Regions from separate parts of the Aminiphilus circumscriptus DSM 16581 genome, predicted to be linked through region 2. Evidence: riboswitches for the same ligand, from Rfam matches in the RefSeq annotation. Region 2 holds a riboswitch; each other region holds the start of a gene.
The links. A riboswitch is a leader RNA that binds a small molecule or an ion and turns the genes downstream of it on or off. The one in region 2 is predicted to bind molybdenum cofactor.
Positions count from the first base shown of each region.

Region 1: it holds a riboswitch for molybdenum cofactor, as region 2 does, so the genes downstream of both, K349_RS0106190 (ABC transporter substrate-binding protein) here and K349_RS18510 (radical SAM protein) in region 2, are expected to answer to the same signal.
Region 3: it holds a riboswitch for molybdenum cofactor, as region 2 does, so the genes downstream of both, K349_RS0106280 (cupin domain-containing protein) here and K349_RS18510 (radical SAM protein) in region 2, are expected to answer to the same signal.
Region 4: it holds a riboswitch for molybdenum cofactor, as region 2 does, so the genes downstream of both, K349_RS0106255 (response regulator) here and K349_RS18510 (radical SAM protein) in region 2, are expected to answer to the same signal.

Region 1 is NZ_JAFY01000002.1:1,182,143-1,187,509, forward strand. It holds gene K349_RS18585 (ATP-binding cassette domain-containing protein) at 1-577, shown strand, start outside; gene K349_RS0106180 (ABC transporter ATP-binding protein) at 691-1,482, opposite strand; gene K349_RS0106185 (FecCD family ABC transporter permease) at 1,482-2,570, opposite strand; gene K349_RS0106190 (ABC transporter substrate-binding protein) at 2,600-3,667, opposite strand; molybdenum cofactor riboswitch at 3,730-3,852, opposite strand; gene K349_RS0106195 (extracellular solute-binding protein) at 3,883-4,728, opposite strand; gene K349_RS0106200 (putative sulfate/molybdate transporter) at 4,931-5,367, shown strand, end outside.
Region 2 is NZ_JAFY01000002.1:625,857-631,223, forward strand. It holds gene K349_RS0103630 (aldehyde ferredoxin oxidoreductase family protein) at 1-655, opposite strand, end outside; gene K349_RS18510 (radical SAM protein) at 831-1,952, opposite strand; molybdenum cofactor riboswitch at 2,021-2,131, opposite strand; gene K349_RS16265 (Hsp20/alpha crystallin family protein) at 2,576-3,004, shown strand; gene aroF (3-deoxy-7-phosphoheptulonate synthase) at 3,935-5,032, shown strand; gene K349_RS17755 (prephenate dehydrogenase) at 5,150-5,367, shown strand, end outside.
Region 3 is NZ_JAFY01000002.1:1,200,936-1,206,302, reverse strand. It holds gene pruA (L-glutamate gamma-semialdehyde dehydrogenase) at 388-2,016, shown strand; gene K349_RS0106290 (hypothetical protein) at 2,362-2,580, shown strand; gene K349_RS0106280 (cupin domain-containing protein) at 2,777-3,223, opposite strand; molybdenum cofactor riboswitch at 3,303-3,428, opposite strand; gene K349_RS0106275 (molybdopterin-dependent aldehyde oxidoreductase) at 3,658-5,367, shown strand, end outside.
Region 4 is NZ_JAFY01000002.1:1,195,046-1,200,412, reverse strand. It holds gene K349_RS0106275 (molybdopterin-dependent aldehyde oxidoreductase) at 1-557, shown strand, start outside; gene K349_RS0106270 (cupin domain-containing protein) at 702-1,151, shown strand; gene K349_RS0106265 (pyridoxal phosphate-dependent aminotransferase) at 1,148-2,308, shown strand; molybdenum cofactor riboswitch at 2,595-2,713, shown strand; gene K349_RS0106255 (response regulator) at 2,812-3,540, shown strand; gene K349_RS0106250 (XdhC family protein) at 3,663-4,499, shown strand; gene K349_RS0106240 (NADH-quinone oxidoreductase subunit NuoE family protein) at 4,968-5,367, shown strand, end outside.

The sequences.
Region 1 (5,367 bases), 560 kb from region 2:
GCTGCGTCCCCGGGCATTGCTGCTCGACGAGCCCACGGCGAGCGTGGACGTGCAGAGTGCGGCGCGCATCAAGGAAGCGGCGCTGCGCGCACGGGACGAATGGGGAACCACCCTTGTGGTGGTGAGCCACGACATCCTCTGGCTGAACGAGGTGGCCGACGAGGTGGTCCATTTCTACGGAGGTAAGATCGTCGGCGTCGGCCCGGAGAACCTGGTCTCTGGCCCCTGGGAGGAAGAGGCGGGAGGGATGGTGCTCCGTCGCCTGACGGACGGTCAGATCCTGCGTGCGGCCCGCCCCTCCGGAGGCGTTTCTGCGGACGCGGTGGCCGCGGTGGATCCGGGTTCGCTTCTCCTCGCCCTCTCCCTTCCCGAGGGTATTTCCGCCCGCAATGCGCTTCGCTGTTCCGTCGCCCAAATGCTCTACGAAAACGGCACCGGACGGGTTCTCGTCAAGGTTGTCGCGGGTGGGCTCTCCCTCACGGCTCGGCTCACCGCTGAAGCCGTGCGCGAGCTGGGGCTTCATCCCGGCCAGGAGGTCCTGACCATCGTCAAGGCCACGGCCTTCCGCTGGCTCTGAGCGCACGTGCAGGGGGTGGCGCGGAGGGAACGCGTGCTTGTCCGGGCGGAGCGTTTTCCTGTAAGGAAGGGACGAGCGTCACTGCGAGCGTGTGCGCGTGCGCAGCGGCACTTCTATTTTCCACTTCGCAGGGGAACGCAGCCCTTGGTTTCTCCCGAGGGATCGGCGACGATGCGAACCGCTACACCGTAGGTGTCCAGAATTGCCTGTTCGGTGATCACCCTTTCGGGTGATGCGGGAGGCGAGAGGTGTCCCTCTTTCAGGATGGCCGCGGTGGTTCCCGCAAGGAAGGCCTGCTCCGGTGCGTGAGTGGACATGAGCACCGCCATTCCCTCGCCGGCGAGGCGTCGCAGAATCTCCAGAAACCGGATCTGGTTTCCGAAATCCAGATGGGTCGTGGGTTCGTCGAGGAGAAGAATCCGCGGTTCCTGAGAAAGCACCGAGGCGAGGAGCACGAGCTGGCGTTCCCCGCCGCTGATTTCCGTGTAGGGTTTTGCCGCCAGGGAAGAGATGCCGAGGCGCTCCAGCGCGGCCCAGGCGATGCGGCGGTCTCGGAAGCCGGGTTTGCCGAGATAGGAAAGGTGGGGCGTGCGCCCCATGAGCACCACGTCGAGCACCGCGTAGGGAAAGGACGGAACGTGGTGCTGGGGAACGTAGGCCACGTGTCGTGCGAATTCCCGGCGGGACAGGTGTGCTGTCGGGGTCTCCCCGAGGTGGACGCTTCCCTCCCGGAGCGGAAGAAAGCCGGCGATGCATTTCAAGAGCGTGGACTTTCCCGTGCCGTTCGGCCCCAGAAGACAGAACACCGCTCCCGGCTCCAGGGAGAAACTCACGTTCCGGAAGATCCACCGGAACTCGTCGCCGTGCCCGTAGGCGAAGGCCGCGTTCCGCACCTCCAGGCGCATCACCATCCCACCTTTTTCCGTGAGAGCATCCAGGCGAAGAGCGGTGCGCCCACAAGGGCGGTGAGAATTCCGAGGGGGATCTCCATTGCCGTGGCCGCCCGGGCGCAGTTGTCCACCAGAAGGAGAAAGGTGCTGCCCAGGGCGAGGCAGGCGGGAAGAAGCCTCCGATGGTCCGGTCCTACGAGGATGCGCCCCACGTGGGGGATGACGAGCCCCACCCAGCCGATGATTCCGGAGAGGCAGACCGACGAGGCCGTGACAAGGGTGCAGATCGTGAGGATCATTGCCCGCTCCCTTCCGGCGTTCACGCCCATGGCCTTGGCCTCCTCGTCCCCCATGGAGAGAATGTTCAGGCGCCACCCGAGCAGGAGCAGCAGGAGCGTTCCGCCACCGATGAAGGGGCCCACGGCGCGAAGGTTCTCCGGCGTCACCCGTGCCATGGAGCCCATGAGCCAGAACACGATGGCGGGAAGTTTCTCGTAGGGATCGGCCACGAACTTGATCAGGGACGTGAGGGATGAGAAGAAGGCCCCCACGATGACTCCTCCGAGGATGAGCACGAGTGTCGGTGCTCCCCGGTAGAAGCGACCGATGCCGAAGGTGAGCGCCACGGCGAGGATGCCGAAGAGCAGGGCCGAGAACTGGAGCACGAAGAGGCTTTCCGAGAGGAGGATCGCCAGAGCGGCGCCGAATCCGGCGCCGGAGGCGACGCCCAGGAGGTAGGGTGAGACCAGAGGATTGCGGAACACGCCCTGAAAGGCCGCTCCCGAGAGGGAAAGCCCCGCTCCGACGAGCATGGCCGCGGCGATGCGGGGAAGGCGCAGCCGGAAGAGTACCGTCTCCATGGAACTCTCCCAGTCCGGGGAGAGGGGAAGCACCCGGGAGGCGAAGATCTTCAGCACCGTCGGCAGTGGGATGGGGTAACGGCCGATGGCGAAGGAGACGAAGAAGAGAACCGTGGGCAGGAGAAAGAGGAACAGAAGCGTTTTCTTCGGAACGCCTGGAGGTCCGAGGAGTTCGCCGCCGGATGCGTCGGAAAGGCTCCCCGGATCGGAGGAGGCGGAGAGATCCGGGGAGTTCTTGGGCACGTCCATGGCGTTGCGGGGACGACGGATGCTCAGTGTTCCCCCGAATAGGGAACGCCGTAGAAGCGGGTGTAGAAGTCGTTCGCCGCTTCCTGGAGATCCACGTCGGCGAAGAGGTCCGGATAGAGTTTCTTGGCCATCCACAGCTCACCCAGGGCCATGGACTCCGGGCAGGGGTGTCCCCAGGGTTTCACGTACTCCGGCGTGAGGTAGACCTTGCCGTCTTTCACGGCGTCGAGCTGTGCCCAGGTTCCTCCCGCGCGGATTTCGTCGAAGACCTTGCGGTACCGGTCCTGCACGAAGATGACCTGGGGTGCCCAGAGGAGGATCTGTTCCATGGAGACCTGCTGGTAGCCGTCGAGTTCCGCCGCCACGTTTTTGCCGCCCGCCCGGTCCATGATGACTCCGGTGTATTTGCCGGAGCCGTAGGTGTACAGATCGGGGTTCGCCATGTAGCAGCGGATCTTTTTCTCCTCGGGGACGTCGGCGAGGCGCGTGCCCACCAGCGCGCGCTTTTCCATGATGTAAGCGGTGAGTTCCGCCGCCTTGTCCTGGGTGCCGAGGACCTCGCCCATGAGGGCGATGCCGTCCTTCATTCCCTCCGTGTAGGCCTTGTCCGGATCGACAAGCTTTGGGTTCAGCCGGGAGGCTTGTTCGTAGTCCGCCCGGTAGAACGAAAAGGCCACCACGGGGAGTCCCGCCTTTTCCATTTGTTCGATGAACTCCTTGGGGAAATAGTGGGTGACGATCACCAGGTCTGGCTTGAGGGCGAGCACTTCCTCCACGTTCACGGCCCGGAGTCCTCCGGGCATGGGCAGCTCATTGAGTTTGGGCCAGACTTTGAGGATCCCCTCGGAGAGGTCCTTCTTCCACGTGTCGAGAATGCCCACGAGACGGTCTCCCGCCTGCATCTCGAGCATCAGGTTGAGCGCGTGATGCTGCAGGCAGACCACGCGCTCAACCTTGTCCGGAATTGCCACGGTCCGTCCTAGCTGATCCGTCACGGTCCGCGCCGCTGCGGGAAGGACCGTGACGAACAGTGCCGCTGCGACGAGAAGCGCCGTGAACCCCTTTTTTCCGATGCTGCCGTGCCTTGTCATTGCGTCCTCCACTCCTTTCGGGAAATAAAAAACGCCGCCTCCGGGGCAGGAGGCGGCGTCAGAATGAGCGCCGCTTCCTCCTTTCCAAGCGGGAGGCGCACCTGTTTCCGGGTACGCCCATTGGCCGTTTCCCCTAGGCGGTGGTGGACGCCCTTAGGGAAGACGGCTCGGAGGCCGTTTTCGCGGGCAACTGTAACATGCATGCAGGATTGACGTCAAGACGCGGTGCCGATTTGGGCGGTGAAGGGAATAAAGCCGCGTCTTTCGAGAATCGCCGTTCCTTCCGGCGAAAGGAGTAGTTCCAGAAACGCCTCCGCCGCTTCGGGATGTTTCGCGCTTTCGGGAATCGCGGCGCCGTAGACGATGGGTTCCCCCCGCACGGTGATCGTTCCTCCCAAGGTATGGAGTTCCACCGAGGCCTTTTTGTAGAACGGGGCGTGTCGAGGATCGCCGAGGTTGATCTCCCCGGGAAGCGGGACGGTGCGGAAGCCCAGATCCACCGAGGAAGAGCGGTAGCGTATCATGTAATCGATCACGCCCGAACGGGCCATGGCGTTGATCTCGTGGGTCGGCGTCTCCGCCGGCAGGACGAGGCGCCGGGGGTTGTCCAGAATGCGCGCCGCAAGCCCGGGACGTCCGTAGTGGAGTTCGGCGAGCTGCAGCACCATGAGCGTGCGGTAGCCGCCTGGGTCCGCGTCGGGGGGCGTGGAGGCGAGGCACACCTCCGGGTCGGCGAGAAGCTCGAACCAGTTCGCCTCGTTCACCTGTTCGGCGAACCGGGAGGCGCCGGAGAAGCTCAAGACCTTTGCGTTGCAGGCGAAGCGCACGGCGCGGATCAGTTTTCCGCTTCCGCGGAGCAGATCCTCGATGTTTCGGTAGTCCGCCGTGAGATACAGGTCGCAAGGCGATCCCCGGAGGATTTCCTCCGCCAGAGCGACGCTGCCTCCACCTCTGCCGAGAAGGGAGAGATGCGGAAACCGCTCCGCGAGACGGTGGCGCAACTCTTCCATCACTCTGGAAAGGCTCCCCGCGTGCAGGATGTGCAGTGTCGTTTCGTGCATGGCCGTGCCTCCTCGTATGCCGTGTCATGGTTTCCCCCGCTCCGTTTCTTGGCGGAACGGCTGCATTGCCATTCCGTCGGCAGAGTCGCTTCGCCGATTCGAAGACGATCCAGTCCGTAAGGAATCCCGCGTGTTGACAGAGTGGTGTCGCAGTGCCTAGAGTGGATAAAATCACGCTTCTTTCAAGCAAGGGGGAATCCCCGTGAAATATGGCTCCTTCGAGTTTTCCCTGCGTGAACTCGCCGGTTCCATGGGTGATTTCGGCACGCTCTTTCCTCTCGCGGTGGGGTACATGGTGACCTGTGGCCTCGATCCGTCCGGTTTTCTCGTCGTGATGGGTCTCGCCAACATCGTCACGGGTCTCGTGTACCGTCTGCCGCTTCCCGTGGAACCCATGAAGGTCCTTGCCGTGACTGCCGTGGCGGGACACTGGCCCCCCTATCTGGTCTTCGCATCGACCTTCACCATGGGGCTCGTGTGGCTCTTCTTCGCCGCCACGGGTCTCATCGACCGCGTTGCCAAGATCACGCCTCCCTCGGTGGTGCGGGGAATCCAGGCATCCCTGGGGGTGCTCCTCGCCATGGAGGCGCTGCGCCTCATCGACGGGGACCTGCTGCTCGGCGTCGCCTCAGTTCTCGT
Region 2 (5,367 bases):
GAAGAGTTTCCTTGAGCGCCTCCGGAGCGGCTGGGGTCACGGTGCCCGAGCCCCGGACGACCACGGCCTTGAGATTTTTGGATCCCATGACGGCTCCCACGCCGCTCCGTCCGGCGGCGCGGTGCTTGTCGTTCATCACGCAGGCGATGAGGGAGAGTTGTTCTCCCGCGGGGCCGATGCAGGCCACCTTGGCCTTGTCGTCCCCCACCGCTTGGATGAGCGCGTCCGTGGTGACGTCCACGTCCTTGCCCCAGAGTTCCGACGCGTCCCGGAGTTCCACCGTGTCGTCCTTGATCCAGAGGTACGCGGGCTTTTCGGCCTTGCCCTCCAGGACGAGATAGGCATAGCCCGCCCGGGCTAGTTCGGCTCCCCAGAACCCCCCGCTGTTGCTCGAGGCGATGAGCCCCGTGAGAGGGCTTTTGGTGACGACCATATAGCGTCCTCCCGTAGGAACGTTGGTGCCGCTCAGGGGGCCGAGGGCGAAGACGAGCTTGTTCTCCGGAGAAAGGGGATCGACCTTCGGCGTCAGCTCCTCGTAAAGGAGGCGCGTGGCGTATCCTCTGCCGCCGATGAAATCCTTCAGCCACTCCTGGCGGAGTTCCTCGCGCGCGATGGTTCCCGTGGAAAGGTTCACTCGCAGCAATGCCTTGGACATGTTCCCACTCCTTCCCTGCCTCACTCTTCCGCCTTTTGGGGCGGAACTGTTTTCCCTGGGTCTTTCGAGCATCTCTCGTCTCTTGCAGCTCTTCATTTCGGGGGCCTTCACTCTCGTTCCTGTCTGTGGGGATACGATTTCTTCTCGTTCTCAGCTCTTCTGTCGCGCCACCTCCTCAGGGGCACCGCACGAGATTGCGGTCCCAGAGACAGTCGCTGCATGCCGGAGAATCACCCCAGCAGTCACTCTCGGTGGTTTTGGGATATTCGCACACGGGAAGCAGGTGGCAGTCCAGGCAGGAGGCGTAGAGAGCCCGCCGGAGGCGCCACCGGAAACTTACGTAGCGCTCGTCGTCCCAGATCGCTGGGAGGGAACGTTCTTTCAGGGAACCGAAGGAGGCGGCCACCACGCTCTTTTCTCGCCCAAGGACCCATTCGGGATAGGTGTGGGCCAGCCGGTAGCAGGGCACCACGGCGCCGTCGGAACGGATCACGGCGCTTTCGGAGCGCACGAAATTGCAGTGCTTTTCCGAGGAAAGGGCGAATCTTGGCAGCAGGGCCGTCACGCCCGCCCGTTGACAGGCGACGAAAATCTTCCGCTGAAGTCGCGCCTCCTCCTCCAGGGAGAGGGGATAGAGGACGAGTTGCGTCAATTCTTTCGTCAGGGGAACGAGATTGCTCATGGAGAGCACCGTCACTCCCACGGAGGAGAGCGTTGCGGGGATATCCGCCGCATGGTCCACATTGGATCTGGTGAGGACGAAGGCGGCACGGAGTTCCGGAAGCAAACGCCCGGCGCGTTTTTTCTCTTCCTGGAGCATGCGGAACGTTTCCAGATGTGCCGCCGCCAGGGTCTCCCGCCCGGGAAGGAGCGCCTGTTCCGCCTCGAAGGAAATGTCCACCGCGTCCACGCCGAGCGCCACCAGTTCGCGGGCCATCTCCCGGGTCACGAGCGTTCCGTTTGTGGTGAGGGAGACGCGCAGGCCCCGCGCCTTGGCGCAGCGTACCGCGTCGAGAAAGCGCGGATGCACCAGTGGTTCTCCGAGTCCGGCGAAGTGAAAGGTCTCCAGGTGGGGAAAATCGCCGACGGACTGAAGAAGATTTTCGTAGACGTTCCAGTCCAGATCACCCTCGCCGTCCTTCCGGAAGAGGCGGAAGCACATGGGGCAAAACAGATTGCACCGGGAGCTCAGCTCGAGATAGAGCTTCCGGAGACGTCGGTCCCGTGGAATGAAGATGATGCTGTCTTCCAGAGAAAATCGGGCCCCCGACGTGGAGTCCATGGGGAAATCGTTCACGCGTTCCTCCTCTTTTTTCTCTCGCTCTTTTTGCGCCTTGGACGGGGGATGGAAACGCGAGAAGGGAGGCCCTCGAGGGCCTCCCTTCTTTGCGAATCCGGCAGGCGGAAAGATTACTCCTTCCACCCATTGCCCGTAGCGCCTCGGAGAGGTGCGACGGGTCGAAGGTGCGTTTATTCTGCTTGGGATCTCTTGCTCATGCGAACAATTTATTTTATTTGGAAAGCATAGCATGTCTTCCCTTTCCTGACAAGATGATGGAAGCCGGAAGCGTGGATATCATTTTTTTGCAGAGGAGCTGCGGCGTCATTTCGGAAAGCTCCGAAAGAACGGGTTTTCTCAATCCGGAACGTGCATTTCCAGTGCGTTCCGGATTGAGGAGTCGTGCCGTGAAATGCCTACCGTGTTTTATCGTTGAAGCCGTCAAAAAAGAAAAAAGAACGCGATTTCTCGAGGAAAGATTCGAATATGACGATCTATTTTTCGGAGAAGAGTGATGGCGATCTTTTTTGACCAAAACTGATATTTGACTAATACTAACCTTTTGACTATCCTTTGACCATCACGAGGGAAAACCGCCGGAAATCCGGCGAACAATACGAGAACGAAGGAGGAGGAGCACCATGAAAAATCTTGTACGGTATTCCAGACCAGCGCCCATGAGTCTCATGCCCGAGGTTGACGAGTTCTTCAGGAGTTTTTCGGATCTCTTCAATGCGGCGAACACGTCCCTGCCGGTGGAGATGTACGAAGAGAACGGCGAAGTGGTCGTTTCCTTGGATGTGCCGGGAATCGATCCCGACAAGATCGAGGTTCGGGCTTTTCCCGATCGGCTCCTCGTCCGGTCGAGCCAGGAGACGGCGGAGGAGTGCCCCGAAGGACGGACCTACCACTGTCGGAAACGGGCGACGAAGGTCAACTACAGCATTGCCGTGCCCGCAGAGGTGGATCCCGAAAAGGTGCGGGCTTCCGTGAAGAACGGCGTCATGACAATCCGTCTTGCCCGGAAGGAGCGCGACGAGGGGCGGGTTGTGGAAATCAAAAACGAGTGACGGAGGAATGTGCCGAGAGAGGGGCGACGCACGCCCCTCTCTCTTTGTCCTTCCGGAAATGACCTGGTATTTCATGAGCCGGGGGTTTCCGGGACCGTTCGGGTGGGTGGTGCGCACGAAAAGGCCGGGGTATTCCTCCGGCCTTTTCGCGTTTCTGGAAGGATTTGGAAGGATTGGAAGAAGTGGCACGCAGCGGTTGTGCCGAATCTGTCCTCGCGCTTTATGGATTCAGGGGGACGAGCCCCTCTTGCGGAATGGTGACGCTACCGAGGATACACCGTCATCGCAAGAGCCGCCTCTGGAGAAATCCCGAAACGATGCTCCGTAAAAGGGCTGGAAGCACGGGAACGTCGAGTTCGTCCGAGGTGTGGAGCACCAGCGCCTCAGAGGGTGCCGTATCTTCATCCGGAAACCGTGACGGGTCTTTTTCGGACCGCCGGCGGCATGTGAGGAGGTGTCCCTGGATGACAATTTCGCAACACCCACTTGACATGTTGGGAAGAAGCGTGTAAAGTGCTCCACAACACAAAAATCCGAGTTGAAGGGAGGCAGGGCGATGCGTTCTCAGAACAAAGAAGTGTTCATGCAGAGGAACAGTTCTTCCGGGAACGACGCGCAGTGCCTCCGGAGTGCGGTATCTTCTCTTCCTGACTCCCGATATTATTACGTGTTCTCCTTTACCAGCGGCCAGTGGCGGTATTACGCCAGTGGCCCTTCGCATTTGGGAACACCGATATTCGGCAGACCGGGGGCAGAAAGCGTATTCTCGGGAGGAGGACGGAAGGGCCGGGTGGCCTGAAACGTCGAAGATCCTCCGAAAGCAACCGGGAAGAGGTAAAGAAGGCAAGGCCGGATTCGGGTTCCCACCGAATCCGGCCTTTTTCGTTTTCCCCTTCGGGGGAGAGAGCTTTTCGAGGAGGTGCTCGAACGATGATGATTCTGGAAGTGGACCGCAGCTGCCCCAAGGGAGACATGGCACGAATGATCCAGCGCGCGGAGGAGCGCGGGTGCTACGCTCGGCTCGTTCCCTGCGAGGACGTGTACTTCATTCTCGTGGACGCCCGCGTGGAGGAGATGGCGAGCCTCGCCGCCGATACTCGGGTGCGTCGCGTGGTGGAGACGAAGAGTTCCTTTCCGCTGGCGAGCCGGGATCTCTGGAGCGGCACCCGCCCCGTGGAAGTCGCGCCGGGGATCTCCGTGGGCGGGAGCGGTGCGGTGGTCATGGCCGGTCCCTGCTCGGTGGAGAGCCGGGAGCAGATCCTGGAGACCGCCTTCGCCGTGAAGGACTCCGGCGCGGCGATTCTGCGGGGCGGGGCGTTCAAGCCCCGGTCTAACCCCTACTCCTTCCAGGGCATGGGCAACGAGGGCATCCGTCTGCTCTGCGAGGCCCGGAAGGAGACGGGGCTTCCTCTGGTGACGGAGGTCATGGAGGCCGAATCGGTGGGGCTGCTCCTTCCCTTCGTGGACATCTTTCAGGTGGGGACCAGAAACATGCAGAACTACTCCCTCCTCAAGGAACTGGGCAAGGTGGACAAGCCGGTCCTTCTCAAGCGGGGCATGTCCGCCTCCATCGACGAGTGGCTCCAGGCGGCGGAGTACATCCTCGCGGGGGGCAACTTCCGGGTCATCCTCTGCGAACGGGGCATCCGCACCTTCGAGACCCGCACGCGGAACACGCTGGATCTCTCCGCCATTCCGGTGGTGAAGTCCCTGAGCCATCTTCCCGTGGTGGTGGACCCCAGTCACGGCACGGGGCACCGACACCTGGTGGCGCCCATGTCCCTCGCGGCGCTCGCGGCGGGGGCGGACGGTCTTATCGTGGAGGTGCACTCCGATCCCGACAAGGCACTCTCCGACGGTCCCCAGTCCCTCAACCCCGCCCAGTTCGGGACGCTCATGGGGCAGATCGAGGGAATGCTCTCCGCCCTCGGGCGGAACGTTCTCCGGGCGGACGGCCTGGAAACGGCATCCCGCCGGGGGTGCGGAGAAATACCGCTGGCAACGCCGGTGGTTTCGGGAGCGATCTGACGAAGCGGAAAGAGAACGGCGCGGACAGTGCGCCGAAGAGAGGACGAGAGGACGCCCACCGCGAAGACCGCCGTGGTGCGTCCGCTGAGGGAACGAGAACGTAAGGAGGACACGGCAATGCGGATGAAACAGGCACATGTGGGTATTCTCGGATTGGGACTTCTGGGTGGATCTCTCGCGCTGCGGCTCGGCGGATCGGGAGGAGTGCGGCGGGTTTCCGGATGGGATGCGGATCCGGCGGTGCGGGCCGAGGCGGCTCGAAAGGGTATCGCCCATGTACCGGAACATCTGGAGGACATGCTGTGCGGTGTGGACGTTCTCATCTTCGCCGTTCC
Region 3 (5,367 bases), 580 kb from region 2:
CCATTCCCGACACACCGCGCACTCCGAGAGGCACGCTTCTTCCGAAAAATTCTCCAACCACATATGGAGCCGATCGGCATCGTGTCACTCTTCCCGGGCTGGGGTTTCCCAAGTCATGATCCGGATAAATTCCTTCGGAGTCTCTGAATAAGGCTGCGTCAGCCCCCGCAGGGCGTCTCGCAGAGCCTGACGCGACCCGAGTCAAGGAAAAGCGAAAAATCTTTGTTCAGAGCTTCCCCCTCGTTTTTCAGATATTTTGGATGCAATGCAACTAACTTGCATTTTTTCCAGGCCCAATGTATCATCCTTCCCGGTACACGGTTGCCCACATTGCACTCTTTCGGAGAGAGTGTGCCGATACGACAAAATTGGGAGGTCGGAAATCTCATGAACGGAGTTGTTGTCGTTCCGCCGCCGAAAAACGAACCGGTCCTTTCCTACGCGCCCGGCTCCCTGGAGCGGGAAGCCCTGCGTCGTTCACTGAAGGAGCTGCGCTCTCTGCATCTTGAAATTCCTCTCGTGATCGGCGGAAAAGAAATCCGCACCGGAAGACTGGGGGAAATTCGAATTCCCCACGAACATGGCACAGTGCTCGCCACTTATCACAAGGCGGGCCCGGAGGAACTCCGGCAGGCCGTGGAGGCTTCCCGGGCGGCATGGGAAACATGGTCCAGAACTCCCTGGCACCACAGGGCCTCCGTATTCCTCCGCGCCGCGGAGCTGATCTCCGGACCCTACCGCATGACACTGAACGCGGCGACGATGCTCGGACAGAGCAAGACCGCCCACCAGGCGGAAATCGAAGCCGCGTGCGAACTCTCGGATTTTCTTCGCTTCGGCGTGCACAACATGCGTCAGATCTATTCGGTCCAGCCCGGCCATCAGGGAGAAGGCGCCTGGAACAGGCTCGACTACCGCCCTCTCGAGGGATTCGTCTTCGCCATCAGCCCCTTCAATTTCACCGCCATCGGCGGCAATCTCTCCGCATCGCCGGCTCTCATGGGCAACACGATCCTCTGGAAACCCGCTTCCACGGGCGTTTTTTCCTCCCACTTCGTCATGCGGGTCTTCCTTGAAGCGGGGCTTCCGGACGGAGTCATCAACTTCCTCCCCGGCGACTCCAAGGACATGGAGCTGCTGCTGACCCATCCCGATCTCGCGGGAGTCCACTTCACCGGCTCCACCGGGGCTTTCCGGCGGATCTGGAAAACCGTGGCGGCGAACATCGAAACCTACAAAAACTACCCTCGCCTCGTGGGCGAAACCGGAGGAAAGGATTTCGCCATGGTGCACGCGTCGGCGGACCCGCAGGTCGTGGCAACCGCACTCGTCCGGGGCGCCTTCGAATACCAGGGGCAGAAATGTTCCGCCACGTCCCGGGCCTACATCCCGAAATCCCTCTGGGGAAGCGTCGAGGAGGAGCTGCACTCCCAGCTCTCCCGCGTCAAGGTGGGCGATATCGAGGATTTCGGAAATTTCATGGGCGCGGTGATCGACAAAACATCCTATGAGACGCTTCGCTCGAGCATCGCCTACGCGAAAAACCACCAGGACGCGACAATCGTCCACGGGGGTACCTGTGACGACAGCAGAGGATTCTTCGTGGAACCCACGGTGATCCTCACGACGGACCCGAAATTCCGCCTCATGGAGGAGGAACTCTTCGGCCCCGTGCTGACTGTCTATCTCTACGACGACGAAAAATACGAGGAAACGCTCCGCCTCTGCGACGCCACATCTCCCTACGGATTGACGGGAAGCATCTTCGCCACGGACCGACAGGCCATCCTTGCCGCGGAGGATCTTCTGCGCCATGCGGCAGGCAATTTCTACATCAACGACAAGACCACCGGCGCCATGGTGGGAGACCAGCCCTTCGGCGGCGCACGCGCCTCGGGGACCAACGACAAGGTCGGGGCATCCTACAACCTGCTTCGCTGGACATCCCTGCGCACCATCAAGGAACTGCTTCTTCCGCCCAGGGATTTCACCTATCCTTTTCTTCAGAGCGAGTAAACATCACCGCAGCCAAACCTGGAGCCCACTCCGTTCCGCCGCTCCATGCACAGGAACGGGCCACCCACCGCACGAACGGGTGGCCCGTTTCTCCTTTCCTTCGCCGGTACTCTCGCCGCGACGAAAAAGCATATTCTCCAGCCTCTCCATGCCTCATCGCCATTCCTCACTTACCGAGGCAGAGCCATGTGCACATATTGCGCAAAAAATTGCCATGGCATTCGACATCCGACGGCACAGATCATTCGTACTTTTGCAGAAGTTCTTTATCTTCTTTCGTATTCGACACCAGGCCCGCGTTGAGGCCATGGTCCGCCTCCAACCACGCCTCGCGAGATGGTGGGAGTGGGAAGAACGGCCCCGCCGGGACCGGAGCTGAACCGGTTTTCCGCTTCCGTGCGCAGCATCGTGGAAAGGGACGACATGGTCTCGGTCGCTCTGGATGTGAACGGTACGCTCCTGTACGGGGAAATCGGTCGGGAACAGGCGATGGACGAATATTTCCTCCCCGGAGTGCAGGTACAGGTTCTCCTGCGTCTCCGGTCACTTCATCCGTTTACGTGACGGAGAGAAGAGGAACCAGTCCTTCCGGAAGAAGGGGCCTTTTCGGGGACAGAGAACTTCCCGGAAACAACCGAAAAAGAAAGGGCTCGGGCGGCACGGATTCGGAACGTATCGGGAGAACGACCCGAGAAACCCTGTTTCGTCGGAGAGGGCGAAAACAGGAGGAGCCGGAACGACACACGGGCAACGCAACCACTCAGAAGAACCCTCCGCCTCCGAAATCCCGCCGTTCCTTGGAAGGAGTTCTGCGCAGCGTCTTGATGGCGTGAGGATCCGCCTCGACGGGGGCGATGCAGAGATAGGCAAATTCTTCTTCCTCGCCGGAATTCTCGAAGACATGCTCCGCCCCGGAGGGGACATAGCCCCAGGCTCCCTGGTCCAGCGATATCCGCACGTCCTCCACCGTCATCCTGCCTCGCCCGCGGAGAACGACCACCAGATGTTCCCACTCGTGCCGGTGGGAGGGCGTTGCACAGCCGGGAGGCAGGGTGAAATAGCGCAGCACATAGTCGTCCCAATGGCGCCCCGGGGCAAAGACCATTCGTTTCGTGGCCTCCGGCGCAAGAGAGGAAAGGATATGGGCGGGCAGGTCGTCGAGATTGCCCGTCAGGAGTTCCGAGCGAAGGAGAGATCGGGTCGTCATGAATGCGTGCCTCTTTCCGTTGCGGGGTCCCGCCGGGAAGATGCACACGACATTTCTTCCCCGGGACCACGGAGAAGGAAAAGTGCCGACGCATCCTCCTTTCCGAAAGCGGGAGGCACATCCGTTTCCGGATGCACCCTGTCGTCCGGTTTCCCTAGGCGCCAACGCACCCTTAGGAAGATCCGGCTCGGAGGTTTTGTATACTGAATACTTTTTTGTCTTATTCATTACATTACCCAACAACTCCTTCGTTGTCAACCCCTGCGGTGAAAGGTTTCCCGCAATGCCTTCCGGCCAAAACAGGCCAAAATGGAGCACAATTCGCACAAAATCTTGTCCCTCCAACACATACTCCGCATACTGGATTCGACATAATGCCCTGCGGCAGGAAGCAGAAAGAGGCCAACACCATTTGCGAGGAGGCACGGAGAGCCATGCAGAAATATCACGTCAAGACGGTTCGGGTCAACGGAATTCCAAATCGCGTCATCGCGGATCCGGAGGAGAAGCTCGCCAAGATCATCCGAAACCAGCTCAAACTCACGGGAACAAAGATCGGGTGCGACTGCGGCCAGTGCGGAGTGTGCAACGTCATTGTGGACGGCAAGGTGGTCCGCTCCTGCATCGTTCCGTGGAAGAGTGTCGCGGAAGACGCGGAAATCCTCACCATCGAGGGCATCGGCACCCCCACGAAACTCCACGCGCTCCAGTGGGCCTTCATCGTTCATGGAGGTCTCCAGTGTGGCTTCTGCACACCCGGATTCATCATGGCCTCCAAGGCGCTCCTGGACGAAAACCCCTCCCCCACGAGGGAGGACGTGCGGGACTGGCTGCAGAAGCACTGGACGGCCTGCCGCTGCACCGGCTACAAGCAGATCGTGGATTCCGTCATGGACGCCGCCGCGGTGCTCCGGGGCGAGAAGGAGATGGAAGACCTGGCGAAGATGCTCAAGCCCGGCGATTCCGTCTGGGGCAGCCGCTATCCCCGCCCGAACGCCGTCTACAAAGTCACCGGCACGTGGGACTTCGGTGACGACGCCGCCACCAAACTTCCCGAGGAAGTTCTCTTCGCCGTGCCGGTCTGCCCCGAGACGCATCATGCGAAAGTGAAGAAGATCGACATCGCCGCCGCGGAAAAGATGCCCGGCGTCGCCAAGATCGTCACCGCCGGGGACATTCTCGCCAACAAGGGCACCAACCGAATCCGCGGCCAGGTGGGATCTCCCACGGCCACCACGGACGGATGGGAGCGACGGATGATCGTCGAAGAGGGTGACAAGATCCGCCAGTGGGGCGAGTGCGTGGCCATCGTCTGCGCCGCCACGGAGAAACAGGCCCGGGAGGCCGCCGCGGCCGTCAAGGTCGAGCTGGAGGAACTGCCCGTCCTTCTCCACGTGAAGGACGCCATGAAGCCCGACGCCCCCAAGGTTTACGACGAAATCGAGGAGATCGACGGCATCCGGAACTGCTTCAACAAGCGCCCCCTCATCAAGGGCAACGATCCAAAAGCGGCCATCGACAAGGCCGCGCACATCCTCGAGGAGGAATTCTACAGCAGCCGCCAGCCTCATTTGACCCTCGAAACCGACTGCGGCTTCGGCTACTACGACGAGGAAGGACGGCTCACGGTCCAGACCAAGAGCATCTGCGTCTACCGCCACCTCCTCATGATCTCCCGCGGTCTCGGCCTCGCGCCCTCCAAGCTCCGGGTGATCCAGAACAACATGGGCGCCTCCTTCGGCTACAAGGTGGCCCCCACGAACGAACACCTCATCGCCGCGTGCGTGCTCGCCACGGGACGCCCCGTCTACATGCGCCTCAACATGAAGGAGCACATCGTGCGGACGCCCAAACGCTCCCCCTTCCTCATGAAGATCCGCATCGGCGCGAACGAGAACGGCAAGATCGTCGGCGCCGAACACACCTGGTACGTGGACCACGGCCCCTACTCCGAGTCCAGCCAAGACCTCACCAACAAGGGCGGCCAGTTCTTCCTGGCTCCTTATCATGTCGATGACCTCCGGGGGTGCGGCTACACCTTTTTCACCAACCACCGCTGGTGCGGCGCCTTCCGCGCCTACGGCGCACCCCAGACCTACTGGGGCTGCGAAACCGCCATCGACATGCTCGCCGAGAAGTGCGGC
Region 4 (5,367 bases), 570 kb from region 2:
TGATCGCGGAGGGCATTCCCACCTTTTACGAAGGCTACTGGAAGGCTACGCTCCGCAACAACGAGGGAGAGGTACAGCATTGCACCGACATGGACGGCGCGACGGGGCAGGGATATCCCTTCGCCAACCACATGTTCGGCATCTTCCTCGCCGAAGTAGCCGTGGAGACCAAGACCGGCAAAACCACCGTGGAGAAGTTCACCCTCTGCGGCGACGTGGGCAAGATCAACAATTTCCTCGTCGTGGACGGCCAGCAGATGGGCGGCATCGCCCAGGGCATCGGCCTCGCCATCAAGGAGGACTTCGTGGACGTGAAGACCCACAACAATCTTCTCGCCTGCGGATTGCCCTACATCAAGGACATCCCCGACGACATCCAATTGATCCACATGGAAACCCCCCGGGAATTCGGCCCCTTCGGCGCCGCCGGGACGGGCGAGATGCCCCTCTCCGCGCCACACGCGGCGGTGGGGAACGCGATCTACAACGCCGTGGGCGCCCGGGTGAAGGACCTGCCCATCACCCCCGAGAAAATTCTCGCAGCGATGAAGAAATAACCTGCTGGGCGCTCCGTCTCCGAGACGGGGCGCCCAGGGTTCCATCAACGATCCGTTTGGATCCTTCTCCGGGAAATGCGGAACCGTGTGACGACGGGGCCGCATCTCCCGGTCGTACCACTCCGCGAAAGGGAGGCGACAAACATGTCGGAAGAGACGAAGGTCGGACAGGGGGGGCTCGTCGAGGATCTGCCCCTCTGGGATGCGTCCGCACTGGCTCCGAACGTGCGGAAACGAATCATCTTCGGCCCCGGGCAGTTCTGGGACGACTACGTGATGCGCCATTTCACCCTGCCCCCGGGGGAGAAAATTCCTCCGCACAGACACGCCTGGGATCATTTCGTGCTCTCCCTCAAAGGGCATGGCCGTGTGGTGGTCCAGGGTGAATCGATCGATCTCGCGGCAGGACGGTGGGGACGTGTCCCCCCCGACGTGGAGCACGTCTTCGAGAACCCGGGGGACGAGGATTTCGTGTTCGTCTGCATCGTACCCGCCCACGGAGACCCCCACGCGAAGAAGACCGCCATGCGGGCCGAGCGGGCCGCCCGAAAGACGGCGAAAAACGACGCCAAGGAGGGGGCGGGGACACCGTGAGCCTGGAACGACACGTTGCCGTGAGGTTCTCCCGACTCGAACCCTCGGCGATGATGCAAATGTTCAAGGCCGCAGCGAAACGGACGGGACTCATCAACCTCACCCTCGGCGAACCGGACATCCCCACCGACCCACGCATTGTGGAAGCGGCCCGCCAGGCCGGGCTGGCCGGTGAGACACATTACGCCCAGAGCCGGGGAAATCTCAGCCTCCGAGAGGCCGTCAGCCGCCGTTGGGCAGATAAATACGGCTTCGTCCAGGATCCGGAGGAGATCCTCGTCACCACCGGCGGCTCCCAGGCGTGCTGGCTCGCCTTCCAGACCTTGCTCGAACCGGGCGACGAAGTCCTTCTGCTCGAACCCTACTTCACCTTCTACGCCCAGCAGGTCCGCTACAATCAGGGCGTCCCCGTGGCAGTCCCCTGCCGGAAGGAAAACCATTTTCTCCCCCTCGAGGAAGACCTGCGCCGGGCCGTCACCCGCCGAACAAAGGCGCTCGTCGTCAACTCTCCCTGTAATCCTTCGGGGGCCGTCTTCGACAGGGCGACACTGGAGGGCATCGCCCGCGTCGCCCTGGAACAGGACCTGTGCGTTCTCTCCGACGAACTGTACGAGTCCTACGTCTTTCAGGGAAGTCACATCCCCTTCGCCACCCTGCCGGGCATGCGGGAGCGGACTCTCACCATCGGGGGATTCTCCAAATCCTACGCCATGTGCGGCTGGCGGATCGGCTATGCCATGGGGCCGGAAGAACTCCTCAAACCCATGGACATCCTCGCCATCGTGCAGACCCTTTCGGTGAACAGCATGGTGCAGCGCGCCGCCGAATTCGCACTGAGCGAGGCTCAGGATGCGGAACGTGCCATCGTTGACACCTACAGGCGACGGACCCGGCACGCCGCGTCCCTGGCGAGAGAACTGCCCGGCGTCAATGCCGCACTTCCCAAGGGAGCCTTCTATCTTTTCGCCGACATTTCCGGAACGGGAATGAACGGAGACGCCTTCGCGCTCCGTATGCTGGAGGAAGCCGGTGTCGCCCTCATCCCGGGCATCGCCTTCGGCGAGACATGCGGTGACTTCATCCGCATCGCCTGCACTGTGGACGAGAAAAAACTGGAGGAAGCCTTCTCGCGCATGGCAGCGGTTCTCCGCTCCTGATCGACGCGCCGGAGAGCCGGCTGCGTCCCCTTCTTCCGCCGTGCACCGAACGAGAAAAACCCCGCCACGTCTCCTCGGGAGAATTGCGGCCAGCGATGTCCTCCATGCGACGCGGACAGCCTCGTCGCATGGAGTCCCGCCCGTTCTACGCGCCACGAAAACATCGCTCCGGAGAAATTGCTGCTTTGCCCCACTGTGAAAAGGCAGGGACACAAGAGAGAGGCCCTTTTCCCACTCATGCGGGGAAATTGCACGAATTCGGAGGATCACGTATAATGTATGTTCAAAATGATAGAGCCTCCGAGTCGACGTTCCTAACGGCCCAGGCCCACGGATGTCGACCGATAGGGTTGTCGTGGAAACGCGACCGCCTCCCGTGCGGAAAGGAGGAAGCCTCCTATGGTGCCCGGTTTCCCGTGCAATTTTTTTTCGTGTTTCGAAGCCGTTTTTCCTGCACTCGAGCGTATCGTCGGGTCAAGCGACCTCACCCGGGAGATTCGGTCATGAGAGGTCCGTTCGTACCCCATTCTCTCGACGCGATCGTCGCCGAACAGGATTCCTCCCAGAGAAGCCTCTATGCCGATCTGGTGCGAGAGCAACCCGGCTACCGCCTTGTCGGAGAAGTCGGTTCCGGTGAAACGCTCCTCTCCTTTCTCGCCGACGAACCTCCCCAGTTAGTGGTGCTCGACTTCGCCCTTCCCGGCCTGGGAGGACTCGAGGGCTTCCGCAAGGCCCGCAGCGACTATCCCCGGCTGGATTGGGTGGTCCTTGTCCGTCCGGAAGAGCCCGATGTGATTCGCGGCGCGATCTGTCTGGGCGCTTTCGACTGCCTCATCCGCCCCTTTCTTTCCTCCCGTCTCCGGGCAGCGCTCTCGGCATACCGCACATTCCATCGAGAACTGGTGACCCGCCGTACTCCCTGGCGGCAGGACGAACTGGATCACCTGGTAGGGCTGAAACGAGGCGCCATTCCCCCCGATTCGAGCGTGTTTCCCAAGGGAATTCAAAATCGCATCCTCGAGAAGGTCAAACGACTCCTCCGGGATGCCCCAGGGGGGCTCTCCGCCTCCGAAGCGGCGGAACATCTCGGCATGGGGCGCTCCACGACCCGGCGCTACCTCGAGTATCTCGCCGAGACATCCCAGGTGACCATCGATTTTGATGTAGCACCCGTGGGCAGGCCTTCGAAACGGTACGTGGCCCTCTCGGGAACACCACAGCGACACTGTTGAAACACTATCACGACGCCATCCGAAACACCGGAGAAACAAACACACCGTTCCTTTGGGACGACACACGCGACAAAGGGCGATGCAGAGTTGTTCATGCGATTCGAAGGGAGCGGAGAGTACCGATGAATCAGGCCATTCTCGAACAGATCATGAAAGACCTCGCCAAGGGCGTTCCGGGAGTTCTGTGCACCGTGGTCGACGTGGAGGGCTCCACACCGCGAAATGTGGGCGCCTCCATGTGGGTGAGCCCCGACGGAAGCATCTCCGGCACCGTGGGCGGAGGCGTCTTCGAACACCACACCATTCGAGAAGCATTGGCATTGCTGAATTCAGAAAGAGATCACGCCCTTTACAAGGAAGGACTTCACTGCGACGGATCGGATCCGAACAGCGCCGCCTGTGGCGGCGACATCTCCGTCTTTCTGGAAGTCGTCGGTCGGGAACGGGAACTCGTGATCTTCGGCGCGGGACACGTGGGCAAAGCCCTTGCCCAGGCAGGACAGTTCGCTGGATTTCGCGTCTTCGTCTGGGACGAGCGGGAGGAATTCGCCAACGCCGAAAACATCCCCTGGGGCACCACCATCGCCTGCCCCCTGGAGGAAATTTTCGACAGAGGGCTGAAGCTGCACGGACGAAGTTTCGTCGTCATCGCCACCAGAGGACACGCCCTCGATTCAGAGGTGGTAAAGACCATCGAACACTGCGACGCCGCCTACGTGGGCATGATCGGATCCATGCGCAAGATCGCCTTCGTTCGGAAACGCCTCCTCGACGAAGGAGTCTCGGAAGCCCATCTGAACCGTATCTACCAGCCCGTCGGCCTTCCCATCCGGGCGGAGACACCCGAGGAGATCGCCATCTCCGTGGTGGCGGAACTCATTGCGGTACTCCGCAAGGGGGATCTGTCCTCCCTCAGGAAGGGACTCAACGGAGGCAACACACCCGCAACGCGGGAATGAACCGAGAACACGGAACACCCCGTGGAATCGACGAAGACCGTCGGAAACACCTGTTCCTTTTCGAAGAAAAGCGGCGTTGCATTCTTCGCTGTAATACATATTATGTAAACCTGTTTCTCTCCATGAGGAAGGAGGAGGGCTGTATGTTTGATTCGGGTCCGTACGTGCGACATCCGACTCCGTAACACATTTCGCTTTCTCCCGCCTTCGAAGCCCGAATACACGTAAAAAAATCGCCCGAGCGTCCTTCTTGCAAGGCGAATGTGGGAATTCACCTTGCGGAAAGGAGGAGAGGCGTGTTTTTTTGCCTTGACTAGAGATTTTTTTCACGATATGGTGTATGCAGGGGATTGCAGGGCCGGTTTCGACATCTTTCCTTCGAAAGTGCCGAAACAGCGGGTGCGTGTCGTCGCAAGGCACCCGGGCGGAAATCATCCACCCCCTATTGAAGAAAAAGGAGGCCATGCAATGTGCACATGCTCTGTCAAAGAGGATCCGCGCTTCACTGAACTTGCGGATTTCATCGCCTCGCTTCCGGATCGGAAGGGAGAACTCATCACCGTCCTCCACAAAGCCCAGGGGATTTTCGGCTATCTTCCCCGGGAGGTTCAGGAATTCGTGGCGGAACACATGGAACTCTCCCTCGCCAAGGTCTACGGTGTCGTCAAGTTCTACTCCTTCTTCACCATGACACCCAAGGGACGTTTCCCCATTTCGGTCTGCATGGGAACCGCCTGCTATGTCCGAGGCGCCGAAGATATCGTGGCGGAACTGTCCAAACAGTTGAACATTTCCGTCGGAGGAGTGACGGAGGATGGAAAGTTCTCCCTGGACACACTCCGCTGCGTGGGGGCCTGTGGTCTGGCTC